3 regions of the Clostridium neonatale genome follow, and region 3 is predicted to be linked to each of the others. Evidence: a T-box and tRNA genes for the amino acid it is inferred to sense, from the RefSeq annotation. Region 3 holds a T-box; the other regions hold tRNA genes.

What was found. The T-box of region 3 lies ahead of trpS (tryptophan--tRNA ligase). A T-box ahead of a tRNA ligase gene usually reads a tRNA of that ligase, here a tRNA-Trp.
Region 1: it encodes a tRNA-Trp, which carries the amino acid that the T-box ahead of trpS (tryptophan--tRNA ligase) is inferred to sense. The anticodon was not compared.
Region 2: it encodes a tRNA-Trp, which carries the amino acid that the T-box ahead of trpS (tryptophan--tRNA ligase) is inferred to sense. The anticodon was not compared.

The regions. Positions count from the first base shown of each region.
Region 1 is NZ_UICR01000001.1:691,036-699,109, forward strand. Features, by position in the region: gene motA (flagellar motor stator protein MotA) at 238-1,014, shown strand; gene CNEONATNEC86_RS03205 (flagellar motor protein MotB) at 1,043-1,795, shown strand; gene rimI (ribosomal protein S18-alanine N-acetyltransferase) at 2,073-2,510, opposite strand; gene tsaB (tRNA (adenosine(37)-N6)-threonylcarbamoyltransferase complex dimerization subunit type 1 TsaB) at 2,494-3,210, opposite strand; gene tsaE (tRNA (adenosine(37)-N6)-threonylcarbamoyltransferase complex ATPase subunit type 1 TsaE) at 3,207-3,668, opposite strand; gene CNEONATNEC86_RS03225 (metal ABC transporter substrate-binding protein) at 3,997-4,968, shown strand; tRNA gene CNEONATNEC86_RS03230 (tRNA-Trp) at 5,040-5,114, shown strand; gene CNEONATNEC86_RS03235 (thiamine pyrophosphate-dependent enzyme) at 5,441-6,313, opposite strand; gene CNEONATNEC86_RS03240 (2-oxoacid:acceptor oxidoreductase subunit alpha) at 6,314-7,993, opposite strand.
Region 2 is NZ_UICR01000001.1:699,393-707,466, forward strand. Features, by position in the region: gene rd (rubredoxin) at 1,382-1,543, shown strand; gene CNEONATNEC86_RS03250 (hypothetical protein) at 1,703-1,849, shown strand; tRNA gene CNEONATNEC86_RS03255 (tRNA-Trp) at 2,012-2,086, shown strand; gene CNEONATNEC86_RS03260 (hypothetical protein) at 2,314-3,261, shown strand; gene CNEONATNEC86_RS03265 (alpha/beta-type small acid-soluble spore protein) at 3,393-3,575, shown strand; gene CNEONATNEC86_RS03270 (metal ABC transporter solute-binding protein, Zn/Mn family) at 3,772-4,725, shown strand; gene CNEONATNEC86_RS03275 (MutS-related protein) at 5,189-6,991, shown strand; gene CNEONATNEC86_RS03280 (3'-5' exonuclease) at 7,022-7,951, shown strand.
Region 3 is NZ_UICR01000001.1:1,193,799-1,201,872, forward strand. Features, by position in the region: gene CNEONATNEC86_RS05375 (deoxyribonuclease IV) at 1-743, shown strand, start outside; gene CNEONATNEC86_RS05380 (universal stress protein) at 911-1,345, shown strand; gene CNEONATNEC86_RS05385 (TIGR04540 family protein) at 1,557-1,799, shown strand; T-box leader at 1,866-2,096, shown strand; gene trpS (tryptophan--tRNA ligase) at 2,162-3,175, shown strand; gene CNEONATNEC86_RS05395 (rhodanese-like domain-containing protein) at 3,429-3,749, shown strand; gene CNEONATNEC86_RS05400 (FAD-dependent oxidoreductase) at 3,838-5,538, shown strand; gene CNEONATNEC86_RS05405 (Crp/Fnr family transcriptional regulator) at 6,156-6,800, shown strand; gene CNEONATNEC86_RS05410 (sensor histidine kinase) at 6,971-7,588, opposite strand; gene CNEONATNEC86_RS05415 (hypothetical protein) at 7,581-7,952, opposite strand.

The sequences.
Region 1 (8,074 bases), 500 kb from region 3:
TGAATACATGATATAATAGCATTATGTATTTAAAAATTGATTAATTATAATGGGGATATTAATTTTAGAATTATATCTTAACTTTTCAATCATAAAACTTAACTTACAAAAATATATTTTTGTAAAAATACGAGTATTATGCAGAAAAGGAGATTTTATAAGAAACAATAAAAAGAATGAATTTGCAGAAATTTGAAAATTTCTGTAAAGGCTTAACAATTTGCAAAGGAGAAAAAAATGGATATATTTTTAATTATAGGTATTTTAGGGGGGCTTACAATTGTAATTTCAGGATTATTAATGATAGGCTCAAGTATAACTATGTTATTAAATCCTGAGGCTATTATGATAATTATTCTTGGCACTATAATGGCTGTAATGAATTCTTTCCCTAAAAAAGACTTTAAGAAAATTCCTAAAATTATAGGAGTTCTTTTCAGTGATAAGAATACACAGGATCCAGCTGAAATTGTAACACAGATTGTAGGAATGTCTCAATCAACCAGAAGAGAGGGATTGTTATCTCTTGAGAGTACCATACAAGGTCTAGACAATAAGTTTATGAAAAAAGGATTTGAAATGGTAATTGATGGATTGGATCCGGATTTGATAAGAGAAGTATTAGAAATAGAAATAGAAAGTTTGGAAGAGAGACATCGTTTGGGTGCTTCTATTTTTGCAACAGCGGGTGGCTCAGCGCCAACACTTGGAGTTTTAGGGGCAGTTATTGGATTAATTGGTGCCCTTGGAAATCTTAATGATATTGAGAAACTTGGTTCAAGTATATCCAATGCATTTATTGCAACAGTTTATGGAATTTTTACTGGATATGTAATTTGCCATCCTTTTTCTAATAGGTTAAAAAGAAAATCCTTGAAAGAAGTAGAGAATATGAATATTATTCTTGAAGGAGTGTTAGCTATTCAAGCTGGAAATAATCCAAAGAGCATTGAAAGAAAATTAGTAGGTATGTTGGAGCCGAAGCAAAGAAAAATATTTGAAGAGAATAATTAATTATAAATTATTTTAAAGGAGAACAGTGATGAGGAAGAAAAAGAAAAACCATGAAGAGCATATGGATGAAACATGGCTTCTTCCATATTCGGACATGCTAACACTTCTACTAGCTTTGTTTATTACTATGTTTGCAATGGGACAAATTGATAAAGAAAAATTTAACAATGTAGCTAAACAATTTAATGTTATTTTTTCAGGTGGTTCTGGGATTAGTGATGGTGATGGAAATTCAATTGTATCTATAGGAGGACCAGATGGATCAGATACTACAGGAATGAGTGATAGTCAAATAGAAGACACTAAAATGACTGAAATAAAGAAGAATTTAGAAGAAGAAATTGAGCAAGAGGGCTATGGAGACAGAATAAAAATTGATCTCAATGGTGAAGGATTGGAAATTGCAATACAAGATGTTGCTTTATTTGACTCAGGAGATGCTGAAGTATTAAGTGATGTATCACCGATATTATTAAAAATATCTAATATGCTTAAAGAATTAGACAATCAGATTAGAGTCGTAGGATATACTGATAATGTTCCAATAAGTAATAATAAATTCCGTTCGAATTGGGACTTAAGTGCAGCTCGTGCAATTAATGTTATGGATTTTATGGTTTCTTATGGTGGAATTAAAGAAGAGAATGTTTCAATTCAAGCTTATGGTCAATATAAGCCCAAAACTTCAAATGACACAGAAGAGGGAAAAGCTAAAAATAGAAGAGTTGAAATTTATGTGGTTCGTAATTTCCCAGTAGATGAGGAAGAAGAAGCGAAATAATAACAAAAATTACAAATAAAGCAGTATAGTTATTAAGATTAATATGAACAGGATGCAAAGTTTGGGTGCATTCTGTTTTTATTATTCCTAATAATAAAGAAAAATGTATATTGTCTAAAAATAATAAAACTATAGAAAAATTATTTAGTACTATTATTATTGAAAATTCACTTACAAAGTAGTATATAGGATAAGTATTATGTAGCAGATAATACTTATCCTATATGTCTATTAATATTATATCTTATATATCAGATATTAGGAAAAAGATATAATGCTATCGGCACATTAAAATAGCATCTTCTTTATTATCAGTATAATACCCTTTTCTTATACCATTATTTTTAAAGCCAAATTTTGAGTAAAGTTTTTGAGCAGGAATATTATTAGCACGAACTTCTAAATCAAATGATGAAGTATTATGTTGTTTTTCACATGTATTTATAAGATTTTCTAAAAGAAGAGAACCTATTTTTTGTTTTCTAAAGTCCGGATGAACTGCTACATTAGTTATATGTGATTCATCCAATACGTTCCATGTTCCAATAAAACCAACTATATTATTATTAATAACTGCAACAAGATATAAAGCAACTGGATTCTTTATTTCTTGGATATATGATTCAGTACTCCAGGGTGATGAAAAGCTAAGTATACTTATCTTAGCAACTTCAACTGCATCATTTTCATTCATAATTCTAATTTGAACATTCATTGTTTAGTTTCATCCTTTGCTCATATTCTCTTTCAGCCTGAGATTTCTTTAGATATATAGGACTAGAATTTGGATCGTCAAATTTACCATCCTTTAATAGTTTACTTCCTAGTTCACCTAAAGAAGAAGCACGAACTAAGTTTAAATGGCTAGGTGGAAAGTTACAATTAGGACAGTTTTTAATTAAATAATCTTTATATTTATCAACACCATCACCTATAAAAATTACTTTTTCATTTCTTGATTCAATTAATTCTATAAGTTCATCAAGGTCAAGAGCAGAGTAGTCAGTAAGTTTTTCTAAGCTATTATAAGAAGATTTATACAAACAAGTGTACACACTGTCTCTTAAAGCATCCATAATAGGACAGATAATTCCATCAAAAGCAGAAACACTATAAGCCAATGCATCTAAGCTTGAAATACTTACGTAAGGTTTATTACTACCAAAGCTAAGACCTTTTATAGTAGCCATTCCGATTCTAAGACCTGTAAAAGAACCAGGCCCTTTAGAAACTACATAACCATCTATATCATTAACATCTAGTTTATGAAATTTTAACAAGTCCTGAATTATTGTCATAAGTATTACAGAATGTTCTTTCTTATCATTTAAAGTTATTTCTCCAAGTAGAGTATCATCTTTAATTAAAGCAGCAGTAGCTACCTTTGAAGATGAATCAATAGCTAGTGTAATCATAATGTAAGCTCCTTTATATAATTATATTTTTCTCCATATGGAGTTATGGTTATTTTTCTATAATCCTCACCTTGACTAAGATCTTTTTCTATTAATATATGAAGAAAATCTTGTGGTAGAATTTCTTCAATATAATTTGCCCATTCAATAACAGAAACAGCATCAGAAAAAATATAGTCATCAAAACCTATGGCATAAATTTCATCTGGATCGCTTACTCTATATACATCAAAGTGATTTAACTTTAATCTTCCAGTTTCGTATTCATTTACAATAGTAAAAGTTGGACTGGTTATATTATCTTCAATACCTAGGCCTTTAGCAATTCCCTTTGTAATATGTGTTTTTCCTGTACCTAAATCTCCAGTTAAGCAAACTATATCTCCACTTTTAAGTAATTTACCTAAATTTATACCAAGTTGCGTAGTATCTTCTACGCTATTTATTTTAAATATCATGTATAAAAGCCTCCTTAATATTAATATTATTGCAGCTTATGAATTTATCATTACTTTATTTTATATCAAATCTTTATAAAAACCAAATAAATATAATTAAAAATAATAAAATATGTATACTTTAGTAGCATAATACTATATATTTATAATATAAAAATTGATATAATATAAAAATAGTAATGTTATATTTGTTAATATAAATATAATTAAAGAAAACTTTAAATATTTAATAAATTATATTTATAATTATATAAAATTAATAGAAATAATTATGTATATCGGTATAAGTTTGGGATGTGTAATTAATACTTAATGGGGGTGCAAACTTTTGAAAAAAGTCACTTTTATAATGGTTTTTATAACTATAATATTGTCATTTGGAATGACAATATTCCAAAGTCCATTACTTGCAAATACAGAGAGTAAAAAGAATGAATTTAGAGATATATATTTAAATATAATTACTGTAAATAAACCTCAAGCTGAAATGGTTAAAAGGATAATTGGAAATAAGCACAATGTTGAATATATGATAACAGATGAAAAGGATATTAAAAATTTTGAATTTGATGATGATGTAATAAAGAATGTATCTAATATGGATTTATTTATATATACTGGAACAGATTTTGAGCCATGGATATCAAATTTTATAAGTAAGTTGAAAAAAGGAAATTTGGGAATAATAAATTTATCAAGAGGAATAAGACTTCTAAATTTCGATAATAATGGAGATGTAAAAGAGAATCCTTACTATTTTGAAGGAATAGAAGAATATAAGATAGCATTATATAACATAAAAAATTCTATACAGGATAAAGATCCTAAAAATAGAGATTACTATGAAGAAAATTATAATAAATCTATAAAAGAATTTGATAAACAAATAAGTTATTATAATAAGCATATTAATGCTCTTAAAAATTATAATTTTATAATTTTAGATAATAGATTTGATTATATAGCAAAATCATTAAATTTAAGTACTATAAAACTTCAGAATAATGATATAAATGATTTAGTGAAAGAAAAGAATTTAGATCCAGAAAAAGTAGTTATAATTCAAGATGGAGATGATCTTGTAGATATAAATACAGTAATAGATATTGATTCAATGAGAACAGAAGGAACTGAGTCAAATCCAGAAGCTAAATACTATAAAACTGTAGAGCTTTGGAAATATTATGGTAATATGAGTTTTGATGATTTAATATTATATAATATTAAAGAATTATCAAATATTGTGGAATCTGATTCATCTAATAACACTGATAATGATTTAGTAGAAGAAGTTAAATAGATAATATTCTTTAGAAAACATAAAAAAATGTTGCTTTATCTCTTAAGATGTTATATAATCATTTATGTCCTAGGGGTATGGCTCAACGGTAGAGTAGTGGTCTCCAAAACCATTGGTTGTGGGTTCAAATCCTACTGCCCCTGCCAAAATTGTCGCAGTACGTTGTACTGTGGCTTTTTTTGTTTGCCAAATATGTTTGCTGAGCGGGCATACTGAAAGAGGTCTGAGTCGCCGGGAACGTTAGGAAGACAAGTCGAAGGTAAGTACATTACTTGTAATGAGAAGGTATGAAGTAAGCACTATAGAACACATGGAACATAACGCAAGTAAAACAGATATTGGATTACAGAATGGATGATATTGGTAGAAATGAAGATTTATCAGAAGCTGTGTGCGAAGCTGCATGTACGGTTTTATTTAGAAAAAAAATCTCAGAAAATTATTTCTGAGATTTTTCTTCTAAATTATATTTTTAATCATTAAATAAGAATTTATCTAATAATTTTTGGGCATATTCTGGTTCCCGTTTTTTGTCAATAATATTAATTCCAGATTGTAATACTGGGTGAGATTCATGATAAGTCTTCTTTGTTTCATCAAGATATATTATTCCTATTGGAATCCCATCATCACCAAATTCTTGGGCTTTTTCAAAGGCCTTAATTTTATCTTTTGGATTATAATTTTCATCTAATTTATAGACTCTATCTTTATACCATTTGAAAGTATTTACTTTATTAAATGAAATACATGGATCAAGTATATCTACTAATGCATAACCTTTATGATTTATCGCTTTTTTTATTATTTCTTTTAAATGTTCTTTTTCACCAGAAAAGCTTCTAGCAACAAATGTTGCTCCAGCTGCTATTGCAACAGCTAATGGGTTTAAAGGATCGGTATAAGTTCCTTCAAATTGCATAGAAGTTGTTTGTCCTCTTGCAGTTGTAGGAGATGCTTGGCCTTTTGTTAAACCATAAATTTGATTGTTATTAACAAGCTGTACTATATCTACATTTCTTCTTATATTATGCAAAAAGTGATTTCCTCCTTCACCGTAAGTATCTCCATCGCCGGAAACAACTATTACATTAAGTTTTTTATTTACTATTTTAATGGCTTGTGCTGGAGGAAGTGCTCTACCATGAAGCCCATTAAATACATTTGCTTTCAAGTAGTGGGGAGTTTTAGCTGCTTGTCCTATCCCGGATACCATAACAACTTCATCAGGAGATAAGCCAAGTTCAAATAAGGATTCTTTTATTGCTGTCAATATAGCAAAATTACCGCAACCAGGACACCAAGTATTTTCATCAGTACTATTAAAAGATTTTAATTCTATCATTTAAAAGGCCTCCTTTTTTACTTTGTCTGCAATTTCACTACCAATAATTTGGCGGCCATCATATTTTAATATGCTGTAATCCATTAAAATTCCTGTTTCTTGAGTTATTAGTTTACCAAATTGACCAGTGAAATTCTGTTCAACATTAATTATTTTTTTAGCTTTTTCTTTATATTCTTTTAATTTCTTTTGTGGAAGAGGGTAGATATCTCCAAAGCTTAATGCACCTGTTTTTATGCCACTATCATTTAATAATTTAACAGCATCCCTTAAGGCACCGTAAGTTGAACCCCAGCCAACAAGAAGTATATCAATAGAATCTGCACCAAAGTATTCGGGCTCTTGTAAATCATCCTCTATTATTGAACTGATTTTTCTAAATCTCTTTTCCATTTGAGAGATTCTTACTTCTGATTCTTCAGTGATATGACCTTCTTCAGTATGTTCATCGCTATCAATTATTACGACTTGACCTTTTACACTACCAGGAATTAATCTTGGAGAAATTCCATTCTCAGTAACTTTATATCTCTTATATACTTCATCAGAAGCAATATCTTTTTCTGATGCAACATGTCGTTCTATTTTTACTTTACTTAAGTCATACATAGGGATTGTAATGTTAGAATCGGCGGTATATTGATCTGTTAATAGAAAGACTACTGTCTGATATTTATCTGCAATATTTAATGCTTTAACAGTTTGATTAAATGCATCTTCTGCATTTCTAACACTTAGAACTATTCTAGGGAATTCACCATGTGATGCACTTAAAATAAAACTTAAATCGCTTTGTTCAGTTCTTGTTGGAAGCCCAGTAGCAGGACCGGGTCTTTGAGAATCAACTACAACTAGTGGGATTTCTGCTATGCCAGCAAGCCCTAGAGATTCAACCATTAGTGAGAAACCACCACCTGAGCTACCAGTCATTGCGCGAGCGCCAGCATACGATGCACCAATTGCAAAGTTTATGGCACTTATTTCATCTTCTGCTTGATCAACAACTATATCGACATCTTTTTGATGTTTTGATAAATAAGTCATTATACTTGTGGCTGGTGTCATAGGATAAGCTGAATAAAAATCCAAACCTCCAGCGATGGCACCAAGAGCAATTGCGTTATTACCATTTATTAAGATATGATTACTTAAATCTTTGCCTTTCAATTCATATTTTGAATTTATTAAATCATATCCAAGATGTATTGCTTCAATATTTTTACTTCTTATTGGTTCTTTTAATTTTTTGCTGAATAAATCATCAACACTACCGTTTAAAGAGAAATATTTTAGTACTGCTCCAGCAGCTACAGAAGTAAATCCACGTGATATTCCAAGATTTGTGGCAGTTTTAATTAATGGTAGTTTAATAGTCCTCGGATCTGATATATTAATAGATTCATCTAAAATAAGTGATCCATCTTCTTTTAAGTTATTTATATGAAGATGTGTTGTATTCTCATCCAGAGCTAATATCAAATCTAGCTCATTCGCATGAGAATAAATGGGATCTGTTCCAAACCTTATTTGAGTATAATTGTGACCACCTCTAACTCTTGACATGTAATCTTTGTTAGAAAATACATAAAACCCTTTTTTCTTTAGCGACTTTTCTAGAAAGTCACTAATGGTATCCATGCCTTGACCAGCACTACCACCTATTAAAATATTATAATTCAATTTTTTCGCCTCATTTCATCAGTGTATATTTATTATTAAAAATATATACTATATTGATATTATATTTATTATTGTTTAATT
Region 2 (8,074 bases), 490 kb from region 3:
GAAGATAGAAACTGATTTGCAACATATATATAATTTTAAATTTTTATTTCTAAAATGACTTTGCAAATTGAGTTAAAGATATATTTTATAAATCTTAGATATGACATTTCAGATATAGTAAATAATTTTACATTAAATAATATTAAATACTAAATAAGTATAATATAATAATGATTAAAAATAACAATTAATGAAGATTGTTGAATTAAGAAAAATAATATGGTATTATGAGGAATATAGATAACAAAGAAATAGAAATACTTTTAGACAAGTTTTAGAATAAATTATAATGTAAGCTGTAAAAACTACCTAGAATTAATAAATTTTTATGGAAAATAATATAATATTTATAATAGCTATACATATAATTTATATTTAATTACCTATCTTTCGTACAAATATAAAAGTTATAATTACCTATAAAATTTCTTTATGTGTCCAATTTAAGATAATGTATTATTGAGTACCATACAAATTTAAAAATGGTCATACTGAGAAAAGTAAAAATAATACTTATAATTTAGAATTATACTTAATTGGTAAGACTTGATTTAAATTGAAATATTAAAAGTTAGTTGGATATATGTGGGAATACAAAGTACATAAATCATTAACTTTGCTAACTTAGTTAGTTGCGAAATATTTACTGTGATTCTCTCAGAAGTTCTTTTAACAACATCTTTTATATTTCCAACAATTTTTACTAGAGCTCTAATTCTTATATTTTCAAGTTCAGTGCATAAAGAACTATAGAGTTGAAACAGCTTATAAGATTATGTGCTGTGGATATAATCTACAGAAACCCATATATACTATAGAATTTTGATGTTCTTAGATTTTTTATATGACATACATTTTAGCCATCTTAAAGAATGCTACTATAAGTCTGACATTGATTATAAAATAAAAATGAAATAATTCCACTGGATTGATTTCATTAATACTTATGTTTTTTATCTTTACACTTATTATTAGTAAATTATTAGTAAAGGTAAAATTATTCATTGGATAATACCTGCCTTTCTTAATTTTTTTGTGTGTAAAGAAAATTATACTTGAAGGCTAGTATTATTCTTTATTTATTTTTTGAAATTACAATATGGAGAATGCTATGTTTTAGTTGTATGAAATTTAGGTAATTAAAAATAAAAAAGATACTAGTAATTAATTGATATGATTTGTCCAAGCTGTGAAATTATTTGTGGATATAACCAGTTACAAATTATAAATAGAAATAAAGAGTAATTAAGTTATCATCAACAAAATAAAAAGGCTGACTTCATATAGTTAACTAATGAAAAAATAAAAGAAAGACACAGGGGAAGAAGATTAGAAAAAATAATCTAAAAGAATTATAATTTTATTTTAGGAGGAATTTATTATGGAAAAGTATATTTGTACAGTCTGTGGTTATATTTATGACGAGGCAGTAGGCGATCCAGACAATGGAATTGCAGCTGGAACAAAGTTTGAAGATATTCCTGACGATTGGGTTTGTCCGTTGTGTGGAGTAGGAAAATCATACTTTGAAAAAGTAGCATAGTAAATATTAATAGGAATAAACTAGGATAATAAAATACATCTAAATTTCATAACTTTATAAGTTATATTACAATTTAGATGTATTTTATTGTTTACACCAGGTTCGATATAAGGCGATGAATCATATCATTAAGCACTTCTAGTCCATGCAATGACTCTAATGCAGACTTTATCATTTGGTTTTACTATAATAGTTGGTCCTGGTACTGAACAATTATATCCCCATGCCTTAACAAATAGTTCTGGTATTAGTTTTAAAGTAACTTCTTCTGCAAGTGATGTGAAATATTTAATTCCATCTTCATAGGTAATTTTAAATTATTTATTTCAGATGTTATTACCATAAAATACTTCAATGAAATGTTAATATACACTATATTATTATTTTAGTGGAGTATAAAATGTAATAATTATTATTTAATTTTTGTTGACATATTCACATAATGTATGATAAAATACTAAATGTCTTAGGGGTATGGCTCAACGGTAGAGTAGTGGTCTCCAAAACCATTGGTTGTGGGTTCAAATCCTACTGCCCCTGCCAAAATCGTAACACACAGTGTTACGATTTTTTTATTTAAATAGTATAACATAGATATACTATATAGCTGAAGCAATTAAAAATTCAAATGTAGAATGAGATTTAATTAAATCATAATATATATATAAACTTAATAAAATTAATTTGTAAGATATATTAATTGAAAAATAGAAGATAGTTGTATAGTATAATAATATTGTGGTGATAATCCATTATGAGGTGAAAATATTATGGATAAATTACTTTTTTTAAAAAGAGTAGCAAAGAAAAATCCCTATGAAAATAAATGTGATAGGATCATAGAGGATAAAGTAGAAAGACGATATTATAAATTTGAAGATAAATTTATAAATAAAAATGGATTTTATTATATAAGTAAAAAAAATGAATCTGAAATAGAATTATTAGAAATAATAAAAAATTTATTCTATTTTGATAATAAGGTTCCGGTGATTGATTTTTTTAATTCTATATACTGTGATGGATGGGAAGCATTAAATTCGATTGTTAGATATATAGAAAGTAGCAAAGAATCAAAAGAAGAATTTGATATTGTAATTCAAATAGAAAATGAATATAAAAAAATAAAGTATAAAATTAATTTTAAAATTGAAGATAATGAAAATCGAGCAATAATTATCTTTAGAGATGACTTATCTAAAGAATCAAATAAAATAATAAGTTTGTTTGGTGGAAAACAAGCGTTAAGAAATAAAAAGAGTAAGGCAGAATTAAATAAAAACAGTCCATATATTATTATGTTGAATTCAAATATGGAAGTGCCAGACATGTTGGAATTTAAAATTAATGCTGAAAATACTCATTCATATAAATTTAATGTAGTAAAAAGTTGGAAGTATGATATGAAAAAAATGTTTGATGAAAATGTATATTTATTTTTCCCATTAAAAATATTTGATTTGGAAAAGAGATTATTTAATATAAGTGATGAATCTGTATGCCATGATCTTGTAAGGTATGAAGTGCTTAGATTTTTTAGGGAAATGAACAATTATTTAAAGAAGATAAAAGAAAAAGGTATCATTTCACAAAATGATATGCATGAGCTTAATTCGATTGCTTCTAATTTACTTCTTAATATAATAAATAAAGAAACTCAAACGCTTGCGCAAATAGATAAAAAATTTGTTGATAGTGTAATGATTACTGTAAGTTAATAAAAAATATAAAAATCCATATTTTTCAAGGAATATAAAAGCCTATATTGGTAAAAATAATATTGTCAACAAGGATAAATAAATTATTAATCATGTTGGCAAATACCAGATTAACCAAGGAGGGGATTGTAATGTCAAACAAAGCATTAGTTCCAGAAGCAAAACAGGGCTTATCAAGATTTAAGAACGAAGTAGCTCAAGAACTAGGAGTACCATTTAAAGAATATAATGGCGACTTAACAGCAAGACAATGCGGTTCCGTAGGAGGAGAAATGGTAAAAAGAATGGTAGAGGAATATGAACATAGAATATAGCGATTATGTTTATTAATATTCAGAAAGCTTAATTAAAATTTTCATATTTCAATGCCGAGGGATATATTACTTAAGTTTATAGTAATATATCCCTTATTTTTATGAGCCATTATAATTTTATTGACATACTTATCTATTCCTAGTAATATTATTTATAAGAGTGCAAATGCGAATTATTTGCATATAGGAGGTAATAATGAAAAAGAAAATTTTTTTAGGGGTATTATTAGGTTTAATAGGAAGTATGATCATAGGATGTGGAGAATCAAATGATAAGAATGCAGTTAAAAATGAAGAGACAAAACCAAGCATTACAGTATCAATTTTTCCATTAAAAGAATTTGCTGAGGAGATAGCAGGAGATAAAGTAGATATTAATTGTTTAGTTCCAAATAATATGGAACCACATGATTATGAACCTAAAACTAAAGATTTTGAAAAATTAATAAATAGTGATGCGTTTATATATAATGGACTTGGATTAGAAGAATGGGTAGAGAAAGTTAATGAAGTAATAAAGAATGAAGACGTACTAATAGTAGATTCAAGTAAAAATGTGGATTCTATAACAATAGAAGATGAAAATCATGAAGAAGAACATAATCATGACAATGAAGAAGAACATGACCATGAACACGGGGCAATTGATCCTCATTCATGGCTTAGCTTAAAGGAAGCACAAGTTCAATCAGAAGCAATAAAAGATACATTAATAGAGATAGATCCTGAAAATAAAGCATATTATGAACAAAATTATAATGAATTTAAACAAAAATTAGATGATTTATACAATAAATATAATGAAAAATTTCAAACACTTCAAAACAAGAATTTTATAACTGGTCATGCAGCTTTTGGATACTTATGTAGGGATTTTGGATTGGAACAAAAATCAGTTGAAAATGTATTTGGAGAAGGTGAACCAACACCAAAGCAATTAGAGAATCTAGTGAATTTTTGTAAAGAAAATAATATAACAACTATTTTTTCAGAGTCATTAGCAAGTCCTAAAGTTTCTGAGACTTTGGCAGCTGAAGTTGGTGCAAAAGTAATTCCAATATATACTTTAGAGTCTCAAGAAGATAATAAAAGCTATCTAGAAGCTATGGAGTATAATTTGAATCAAATATATAATTGCTTAGAAAAATAATAACTTTATAGAATAGAAAAATAAGCTTTGATATTTTAAACATCTTCCTGTCTATTTGACGGAGAACAGTTCAAAATGTCAAAGTTATTTTTTATTCTTTAGGAGCGTGCCCTTTGAGGGGATAAACTGAAATGGAAAATATTGAAATAAACTAATGCCGTTGAACCTAAAGAATAAAAAATAAAATATATGTGCCTGGCCTTTTCTTCGGCAAGCTCAGAAAATCCAGAATGTGCTGAAAAAAATCGGCGGCTAAAGGAGTTTATTAAATTTAAGTTATTGTACTCTATTGGATTTATATTTTATAGGGGATTATATCATGGTTGCCTTGGCGATTTTTTTATGTTCAAATATTATAAAAACTCATGGTAAAAAATACAAGCGTTTATTGACACATTTATATAATAACGTAAAATATAGATATATGGGATTAAAATTTGATGAATAATTTTAAGGAGAGTTTATGAAAGACAAGGCAAGAAAAATTTATGAGGAAAATATATTAATTCATGAGAAAAAAAGCGATTTTCTAAATAAGAAAAGTAATTTAGTTGGGTGGAGCAGGTTAGGAATACTTATACTGGTGATAGTAATAGATTATATTTTTTATAAAAAAAATGATTATGGTAATATTGCTATATCATCAATTTTAGGAATATTTATATTTGTGATCCTAGTAATTTATCATAATAATATTTTAGATTCTAAGAGGAAGGAAGATATATTATTAGAAGTAAATAAAAAAGGCATAAAAAGAATAGAGGGAAGATTTAAGGAATTTGAAGATGATGGCAAAGAGTTTTTAGATGATACGCATCCATTCACAAATGATCTAGATGTATTTGGAAATAATTCGATTTTTCAATATATAAATACTACTGTAACTTATGGTGGACGTATATTACTATGTAATTTACTAGAATTAAAAATAAGATTTTCAAAAGAAGAAATAAAACTAAGGCAAGAAGCTATAAATGAACTTGGAGAAAGGGTAGAGTATAGGCAGAATTTATTTGTTGAAGGAGTATTAAATGAGACAAATATCAAGGAAATAAAATCTTTTATTGAATGGAATAAAATACAAAGAAAATATGGTTTATCACGAATAGTATGGGCAAGTATATTTATTTTAATAACTATTGTGTCTATTTGTTTAATTATTGGGAATATACTACCAGAATCATTTTTGTTGCTAAATTTAATGGCAAATTATTTAGTATCAAAGATATTATCTAGCGGTATAAAACATGAGATAAAATTATTTGAATCAATAAAGAGTGTAATAAATGGATATTCAAAAATATTTGCTATAATAGAAGAAGAAAAATTCAATAGTGAATACCTTAAGCAGCTTTGCCGTAAGTTAAGTAATGATAATGTAAGTTGTAAAAAAGAACTAGAAAAATTATCTGATATCTTTGATTGGATAGGAAATAGCAAATATAATTCATATTATTTTTTATTAAATATATTATTTTTTTCTGATGTTTTTTTAATGAAAAGTCTTTATAAGTGGAGAGAAAAAAATGGTGAGTGTATAGAACAGTGGATTAATGTTGTTAGTGAAATAGACGCACTGAGTAGCATATCAAATCTTGCATTTGAAAATTCAGATTGGGTTTATCCTAATATTTTGGATAATGATATAATAGAAGGAGAAAATATAGGACATCCGCTTATTGGTAAAAAGGCAATTAAAAATAATTTTAAATTTAATGGGGAAAAAAGAGTCGCCGTTATTACAGGTTCAAATATGTCTGGTAAAAGTACATTTTTGAGAACTTTAGGTGTAAATCTTTTACTTAGTTATGTTGGTTCACCTGTTTGCGCAAGGAATTTTTCTTGTGGAATTATGAACATCTATACCTGTATGAGAACTAAAGATAATTTGCAAGAAAACATATCATCATTTTATGCTGAAATATTAAGAATAAAATTACTTATAGAAGCATGCAAGAGAGGCGAAAAAGTCTTCTTTTTATTAGATGAAATTTTTAAAGGGACAAATTCAAAAGATAGGCATATAGGTGCTACAGTTTTAATAAATCAATTAATAAAATATGGTGGCGTAGGTCTTGTATCTACTCACGATTTAGAATTGTGCGATTTGGAATATAAAAACAGTAAAATCGTAAATTATAATTTCAGGGAATATTATGAAAATAATAAGATTAAATTTGATTATTTACTTAGAAAAGGAAAAAGCGAAACTCAAAATGCAATACATTTAATGAGACTTGCAGGAATAGAGATAGGGGAGGAGTAAAAGGAGGTGAATTAGCCTTCTTAAATTATTATGGCATATATTATTATTGACTTGGAATTTAATGGAATGAAGGGGATAACTAAATATTACAAGGATTTTTTTGATGAACATAGTGAGCTTAAAGAAGTTGGTATTGAAAATGAAATAATTGAAATTGGTGCTATAAAGGTTGATAAATATATGAAACCTGTATGTAGTATGAGAGAATATATAAAACCGACTATATTCCCTATTATTAATCCAATAGTAAATGAAATAACTAAAATTGACATGGAAATCTTAAAGGATAGAGGCATCTCATTTGAAGAAGCTATGAGTAAATTACGAGATATGTTTGAAGATGGTGATGTTTTATGTTCATGGGCGAAAGATGATATTGTAGAATTAATCATAAATTCTAATTATCATAATTATAAACAGCTAGAATGGATTAATGGTTACTTAGATTTACAAGAATATGCAATGAAAATATTAGTGCATAAAAAAGCATTAGGTCTTAAATCAGCTTTAGATGAACTAAAAATAAAGATTGATGAGAGTAAACTTCATGATGCATTAAATGATGCGGAGTATACAGTAGAAGTTTTTAAAAGAATATATAATTCAAGAGTTATTAAGAACTATATAATTAATGATATTTATAACATGCCTGCATTAAATGTGGAAAACCTAAAAGAACGTAATATAGACGAAGAAGACTTAAAATTACTATGCCCAAAATGTAATAAAAAAGTAAATTTAGAAACGCCCTTAAAATTACTTAATTGGAGATTTGCAGCTGTAGGAGCATGCCCTAAATGTAAAAATAATATATTATGTGAAGTTTCTATAAAAAAGACATTGAAAGATGAAGAAATCTACATAGAAAATAATAGTATACTTAAGAGTGAAGCTTATTTGAAATACTGTTATAAGCTTAATAATTTAGATGAAAATAAAGAAAATGTAACAAATATATAAGAAATTACTGAAGAAATTTTGTGAAAAGTATGATAAAATGTAAAAAGGACATGTTACAAAATATAGAAATATTATATAGAATGTGATATTGAATTCGTTTAAAGAATAATCTGTAGCATGGAA
Region 3 (8,074 bases):
TCACAAGAAACCCAAGAGGGAGCAAGGCAAAAGATATAGACGAAGAAGATGTTAAAGAGTTTTTAGATATTATTGCAGAAAATAATTTTGGAAAAATTTTAGCTCATGCACCATATACTTTGAATGCATGTTCAGCAGATCCTAAGAATAGGGAGTTTGCTATTGAAATAATGAAAGATGACTTAAAAAGAATGGAATACATACCAGGAAATTTATATAACTTTCACCCAGGCAGTCATGTAAAACAAGGTGCAGAAGTTGGAATACAGTATATAGCTGATGCTTTAAATGAAATATTAACAGAAGATCAGACTACAACAGTTCTTTTAGAAACTATGTCTGGAAAAGGGACAGAAGTAGGAAGAAATTTTCAAGAAATAGCAGAGATAATAAGCAAAGTAAACTTAAAAGAAAAGATGGGAGTATGTTTAGATACATGCCATATTCATGATGCAGGCTATGATATTGTGAATGATTTAGATAATGTTTTAGATGAGTTTGATAAAATTATTGGATTAGAGAGATTAAAAGCAATTCATTTAAATGATAGTAAGAATCCATTTGAGAGCCATAAGGATAGACATGAAACAATAGGAAATGGGTATATAGGTCTTGACGCTATAACAAGAATAATTAATCATCCTAAATTAAGAAATCTGCCATTCTATCTTGAAACACCAAATGAGTTGGATGGATATAAAAAAGAAATACAGTTACTTCGAGAAAGATATACAGAAGTATAATTAATAAATAATTGATTATAAATAATAAAGCTTAGCTATATAAGATATAACTATTTGTCTTATATAGCTAGTTTTTTAGTCACTATTAAATTTTTGATGAGAAAGAGGAATTTAAACGTTTTCGAAGAATAATATATAGTATACAAAGGGTAAAAGGGGGAATATTTATGAATAAAAAAAGAATATTAGTACCAATTGATGGAACAGAGAGAAGTATGTATGCCTTGGATTTTATTAAAGAAATATTTTCCAAGGATTCAGGAATGGAAATAATTTTAATGAATGTAAAAGAATTGGTTTTAATTAATGAAATGATAGTTTCTGAAGAAGTTAAAATTGCCAAAGAACTTGGCAAGGAGATATTAGAAGCTGCTAAGAAAAAAATGCAAGGTTATAATGTAGAAACTTATTTTACTTTTGGGTATCCGGCAGACGAAATTATAAATAAGGCTAGAGATGAAGATGTTGGAATCATAGTAATGACACAGTCAACCAAGAGAGGATTAAGCAGAATGATAGGATCAGTAACGACAAGTGTTGTAAAGAAAGCAAAGTGTATAGTAATGGTAGTTCCAAACGATTTTACTATTAGCTTAAAATAGTTATTATAATAAGATATGTGAGTATATGTTTTAATGTATTTATATATCTTATTTCAAATTTCAAAATTTTATATAAATTTCCTTGTAATATAATTTAAATTTAGGCAAGAATACTAATATAGAATTTTAATAAATAAGATGATATAATAATTTTGTTGTAACATAAATTAAGCTACAATAGAATTAATTTGTAAATGATGAGGAGATTAAAATGAGAGCTGTTTACAAAAATCCAAGAGAATTAGCAACATGTTTAAAGGATATAGTAGATACATACTATGATGATTTAATAACTTATGAAAAAATGAAAGATAAAATATTAAAGATCGTTGAAGCTAATAAAGATAGTATATATAAAGAAAAAAATATGTCTGTTAAAATAGCTAATGTTTTAGGAGAAAATAGAGTAGAGTTAATTGATGAGATAGTTAAAGATAATTTACAAGAAGCTTAAGATGTGACTATTGACAATTTTTATTTAAAGAATTAAGATATGTTATACATATATAATTATAATATATTAAATCCTATGATAAGGAGTAGTAGTTAAATCTAGTATCGATAAAGAGAGTTAAGAAATGGTGGAATCTTAGCACGAATGATTTTATGAATGGACCTTTGAGGAATATGGGGAAAGCTTTTGTGAGTATCCATTTATGGTGTCTGCACCTTACAGCAGTATTTAAAGAGGTATCATATTTGAAGTGTGATACAATTTAGGTGGTACCGCGGATATATGTCCGTCCTATATATTGTTTATAGGACGGCTTTTTTATTTGTAAATAGTAAATTCAATACAAGGAGTGTATAAAAGATATGTCAAAAAAAATAATACTTACAGGTGATAGACCGACAGGACAACTTCATATAGGTCATTATATTGGATCACTGAAAAATAGAGTGAAATTGCAAAATACAGGCGAATATGAAACATTTATAATGATTGCTGATCAACAAGCCTTAACTGATAATGCTAGAGATCCAGAAAAAATAAGAAGAAGCTTAACAGAAGTAGCATTAGATTATTTAGCGGTAGGAATTGATCCAAGTAAATCAACAATATTTGTTCAATCACAATTACCAGAATTACATGAGCTTACAATGCATTATTTAAATCTTGTTACATTATCAAGACTTGAAAGAAATCCAACAGTTAAGGCTGAGATTCAACAAAAAAATTATGAAAACAGCATTCCAGCTGGATTCTTAATATATCCAGTAAGCCAAGCGGCTGATATTACTGCTTTTAAAGCAACTACAGTTCCAGTAGGAGAAGATCAATTGCCTATGATAGAACAAACTAGAGAAATTGTTAGAAGTTTTAATTCTATATATGGTGAGGTTCTTGTTGAACCAGAAGCTGTGATACCAAAAGATACAATGGGAAGACTACCAGGAACAGATGGAAAGGCTAAGATGAGTAAGTCTATTGGTAATTGTATATATCTAGCTGATGATGCAGATACAATTACTAAAAAGGTTAAATCAATGTATACAGATCCAAATCATATAAGAGTGGAAGATCCAGGTCAAATTGAAGGAAATACAGTATTTACTTATTTAGATGTTTTTGCTCCAAATAAAGAAGAAGTAGAGGAAATGAAAGCCCATTATAAACGTGGTGGACTTGGAGATATGAAAGTTAAAAAATATCTAAATGAAGTAATGCAGGCAGAACTTGAGCCAATAAGAAAAAGAAGACAAGAATATGAAAACAATATGGATTATGTTTATAAAATGCTTAAAGAAGGAAGCGATAAAGCTAGAGAAGTAGCAGCACAGACATTAAAAGAAGTTCGCGAAGCTATTGGAATTGAGTATTTTAAATAAGAATAAAATATTATAAGATTAATGTTGGAATTGAGTGATGATAAAATTTTATTAGGGCTCAATTCCTTTTTTATAATTTTTATTTACATAAGATATAAAAAGCACACTAGAAAAAATATTTATTGAAAAGTTTTTTACAAGAGATATTGTGTGCTTTAAGTAACTTAGTCACAAAAATTTACAAAAATATGTTTTATACTTAATTCATAAATAAAGATGATGTTAGAAAGAGAGTTTTTGAGGAGGAACATTTATGTTTGAAATATTTAAAAAAAATGAAGGTCAAGTTATTAATGTTAATGAAATAGATAATTTACTAGGTAAAATTCAATTAATAGATATAAGAGAGCCTTATGAATATAATGAGGGGAGTATAAAAACAGCTAAAAATATACCTATGAATACATTATTAAATGATGCAGGAAAGTATCTAAGTAAAGAGAAAAAATATTATATAGTATGTCAATCTGGAGGTAGAAGTTCAAGAACATGTTCACTACTTAGAAAGAATGGATATGATGTTATTAATGTAAGTGGTGGAGTGGGCTCATATGTAGGAACAAAAAGAAGATAGAAATTCATATAAAATAAAATTTAAAATGTATCAAATAGATATAATAAAATTTTAAAATAATATTTTTATTGAAAATGGAGGAAATGTTATGAAGAAGAAAATACTGATTGTAGGCGGAGTTGCTGGGGGAGCATCAGCAGCCACAAGACTTAGAAGAAATAGTGAAGAAGATGAAATAATAATGTTTGAGAAAGGTCCTCACGTTTCATTTTCAAATTGTGCACTTCCATATCATTTAAGTGGGGTTATAAAATCTGCTGATAGATTAGTACTTATGAGCCCAGAAAAATTTAAAAAGCAATATAATATTGAAGTAAGAACAAACAGTGAAGTTATTTCCATAGACAGAAAAAATAAAAATATAGAAATAAGAAAAATAGATAGTAATGAGATATATAAAGAAAGTTATGACAAGCTGATTTTATCTCCAGGGGCACATCCTATAGTGCCTAAAATAGAAGGTATTGATGAAGTGAATTTATTTACTATAAGAAATGTTGTAGATATAGATGGAATAAATAAATATTTAAAGAACAATGATATAAAGGATGTAGCGGTTATTGGTGGCGGATTTATAGGAGTTGAGACTGCAGAGAACTTGTGTAATGGAGGATATAATGTAACGCTTATTGAATCTGATAAACAAATACTAAGACCATTTGATTATGATATGGTTCAGATATTACATAAAGAGATTTATGATAAAGGAATTAATTTAATAGTAAATGATAAAGTAGAAAAGTTTGAAAAAGATACTGTTATGTTATCATCAGGAAGAAAAATTACAGCTAAAGCAGTAATAATGGTAATTGGGATAACACCGGAAATAAAGCTTGCAGAGCTTGCAGATATAGAACTTGGAAGTACAAAAGCTATTAAAGTAGATAAGAATTATAAAACAAATGACGAAAATATATATGCTGTTGGTGATGCTATTGAAGTATATAATGCATTAACACATTCTTATACAAAGTTATCACTAGCAGGTCCAGCACAAAAGCAGGCAAGAAGTGTGGCTGATAATATTAATAATAAGAGTACTGTAAATAAAGGATATATAGGTTCATCTGCTATAAAAGTATTTGATTATAATGGAGCATCAACAGGATTAAATGAAAATTTAATTAAATCTCTAAATATGAATATAAACTATGATATAGTGAGACTTATACTTACAGATAAAGTTTCTATAATGCCAGATTCATCACCTATACATTTTAAAATGATTTATGAGGTTCCAACAGGAAAAATACTTGGAGCACAAGCAATAGGAAAAGGCGATGTCACTAAAAGAATTGATGTGATTGCAACAGCTATTAAATTTAATGGAACAATTGAAGATTTAAAGGATCTAGAGTTTTGCTATGCACCACCATTTTCAACAGCAAAAGATATTGTTAACTATGCTGGATATGTTTCATCAAATCTTTTGAATGGTGATTTTAAGCAAATAAATGTGGATAAAGTTCGTGAACTTGTGGAAGAAAATGCATATATAATAGATGTACGCGAAAGAAATGAATATGAAAATGGACATATTATAAATGCAAAGAATATTCCATTAAGTGAGTTAAGAGATAGAATAGAAGAAATACCAAGAGATATTCCAGTATATCTTCATTGTAGAACAGGACAAAGAAGTTATAATGCCGCTATGGCACTTGAAAATTTAGGATTTAGTAATATTTATAATATTACAGGAAGTTTTTTAGGCTTATCTTTCTTTGAATATTTTAATGATAAGACATTAGGACGAGACAGTATAGTTACAGAATATAATTTTAAATAGTATTATAAAGGGCAGGAATTTGATTTATTGCTGCCCTTTTAATATAGTAAGTAATAAAAAAGTTATCTGATAAATTTATTAGGTAGCTTTTTTATTCTTTAGGAAATTATATTCATGGATAATCTGTGGATAAACTGACTTGAAAAATATTGTAATAAACTAATGTCATTGAACCTAAAGAATAAAAAAATAAAATATATGCGCCTGGCCTTTTCTTCGGCAAGCTCAGAAAATCCAGAATGCGCTGAAAAAAATCGACGGCTAAAGGATTTTCTTAAATTTAAGTTATTGTATTCTATTGGATTTATATTTTATAGGGGATTATACCATAGTCGCCTTGGCGATTTTTTTATTTTTTATTACTTTTATTCTTTACAATACATATTTTTTGAGTCATTGTTCCAAGAGGACAGTATACAAAACATGATATTTGCTTAAAGAGAATAATTGATATAAATCTAAGAAGTATTGATATAATCAGAATACTATAAAAAACAAATGCAAATTGAGCCATCCAAGGGTTAATATTAGTTAACTTATAAAAATCCAGAGAAGTTTGTGACTAAATCACATACGGAACGCTAATAAGGTTTATAATATAAATATAGGAGGTAGTTATGAAAAATTTAGAACTTTTATATGATAGATATCCAGTATTAAAAACGATTAATGATCAAAATGAAAATATAATAGATAAAAATGCTTATTTTAAGACATTACAGTTCAATGAATATATATCTTCTTCAAATGGGACTTGCCAAGGAATCTTATTTATAGTAGATGGAATGCTTAAAATTCAGAGGCTTAGTGAAAATGGAGATGAAACAAGTCTTTATGAGATTAAAGAAGGCGAATTATGCCATGAAGCATTAAGTTGCTTGTTAAATTTTAATCCTCTAAACATTATTGGAAGAGCAATAATGAATTCAACTATATGCATAATTCCGATAGAAATTGTGAGAAATTATTTAATTAAAGATTTACAATTCTTAAAGTACATGTATGAAGATTTATATGAAAAATTCAATATAATAATACAAAAACGCGAAGATAAAAATCACAATTCATTACAAACAAGACTTATAAAATTGCTTATAAGTAAGAATAGTAAAATCATTTATGGAACCCATAGAGATTTGGCACTAGAAATAGATTCAACAAGGGAAGTTGTAAGCAGGCATTTAAAATTAATTGAAAAAGAAGGATATATAAAAATAGAGCGAGGTAAAATAATAGTACTAAAAGATTTAAATGAGATGTAAAAAAAATAATTAGCAGAAATAGTGGTAAATGTAAGCTTTATCACTATTTTTACCTATATAAACTGCAGAACAGCTATAGTTATTTGAAATATATTATTCATTAATTCAATCTCTATTTTTTATTTTTAACATAATATATAAATTAAAAAGGTTTTTTTCTTCAATGATGTCTACAATTCCATCATATTTTTTGCAATTTCTCTAATGTTATCAAGACCTATTCCATGAATGAGCTTATTAGGTTTAGTACTTTCTATTTTGCTATTTATATATTTAATGGGTTCTTGTTTTGAATTTATAATTTCAATTATCATAAATAAATCTCTTATATATGATTTTAAATTTATTTCTTTTTTTATAGTTGAGGAAGTGATTTTATTACAGGCTTCTATTGCATTATCTAATGAATTTCCTAAGAGTATGCATAGGTCAAATGAATCTATAGAAGAGTTTTTAGGGATAATAAAATTACAATTAAAATCTATATTATGAGCTGAGGATATATCCAGCTTTTCAGTTATAATGCAATCACTGATTGGGTTACCAGTTTTTATTTTTAAAGCTGATTTTTTTAGTGTATCATCTAACTTCAATAAATACGATTTTAATTCTGATAAATTATTGTTAAAAGCTAATGATTTCAAGCATATAATATGATTTTTCATATCATGTTGAATTTTGCTTGTATCATTGTAAAACTTTTCTAAATTTTTTATATGATTGACCTGGCATTCAAATTGATGTTCCATAAGAATAATTTTATGTTTTTCTTCTTCAGAGTCAATCATTCTTTTTAAAACATATGCAATTATAAGGAGAGAAATTCTTGGCTGATTTTAATGTTTTATAGCTGCTTGATAAATCAAAAAGATTATTCATGAGTTCATCAGTTTTATCTAAGTTGTCAGTAGTTTTATCTGCATTATCTTTGTTTGATTTAGCAGAATCTTTATTGGCATTGCTATTTTTAAGATTAGTGGTTTCTTTTCTTTCTTCCATTTGGATTTGTGAAATTTGTTTGTCAATGTTTTGAATCTGTGAATCATATTCCTGTAATTTAGAAGCACTTTCTTTAGGAGCAATATCATTTGTTTTTTTAGCTTTTTCATTATTAGTAGAAATATTAAATTTTAATGGTGAATTTATTTTCATAATTTCTCATCCTTCCTAAATTTGATATATTATTCATATCGATAAAAAAGGAATATATAATTACAAATATGTAATGAAAGGTCAATAAAATGTAACAGATAGTTTTTATGAATATTTATATT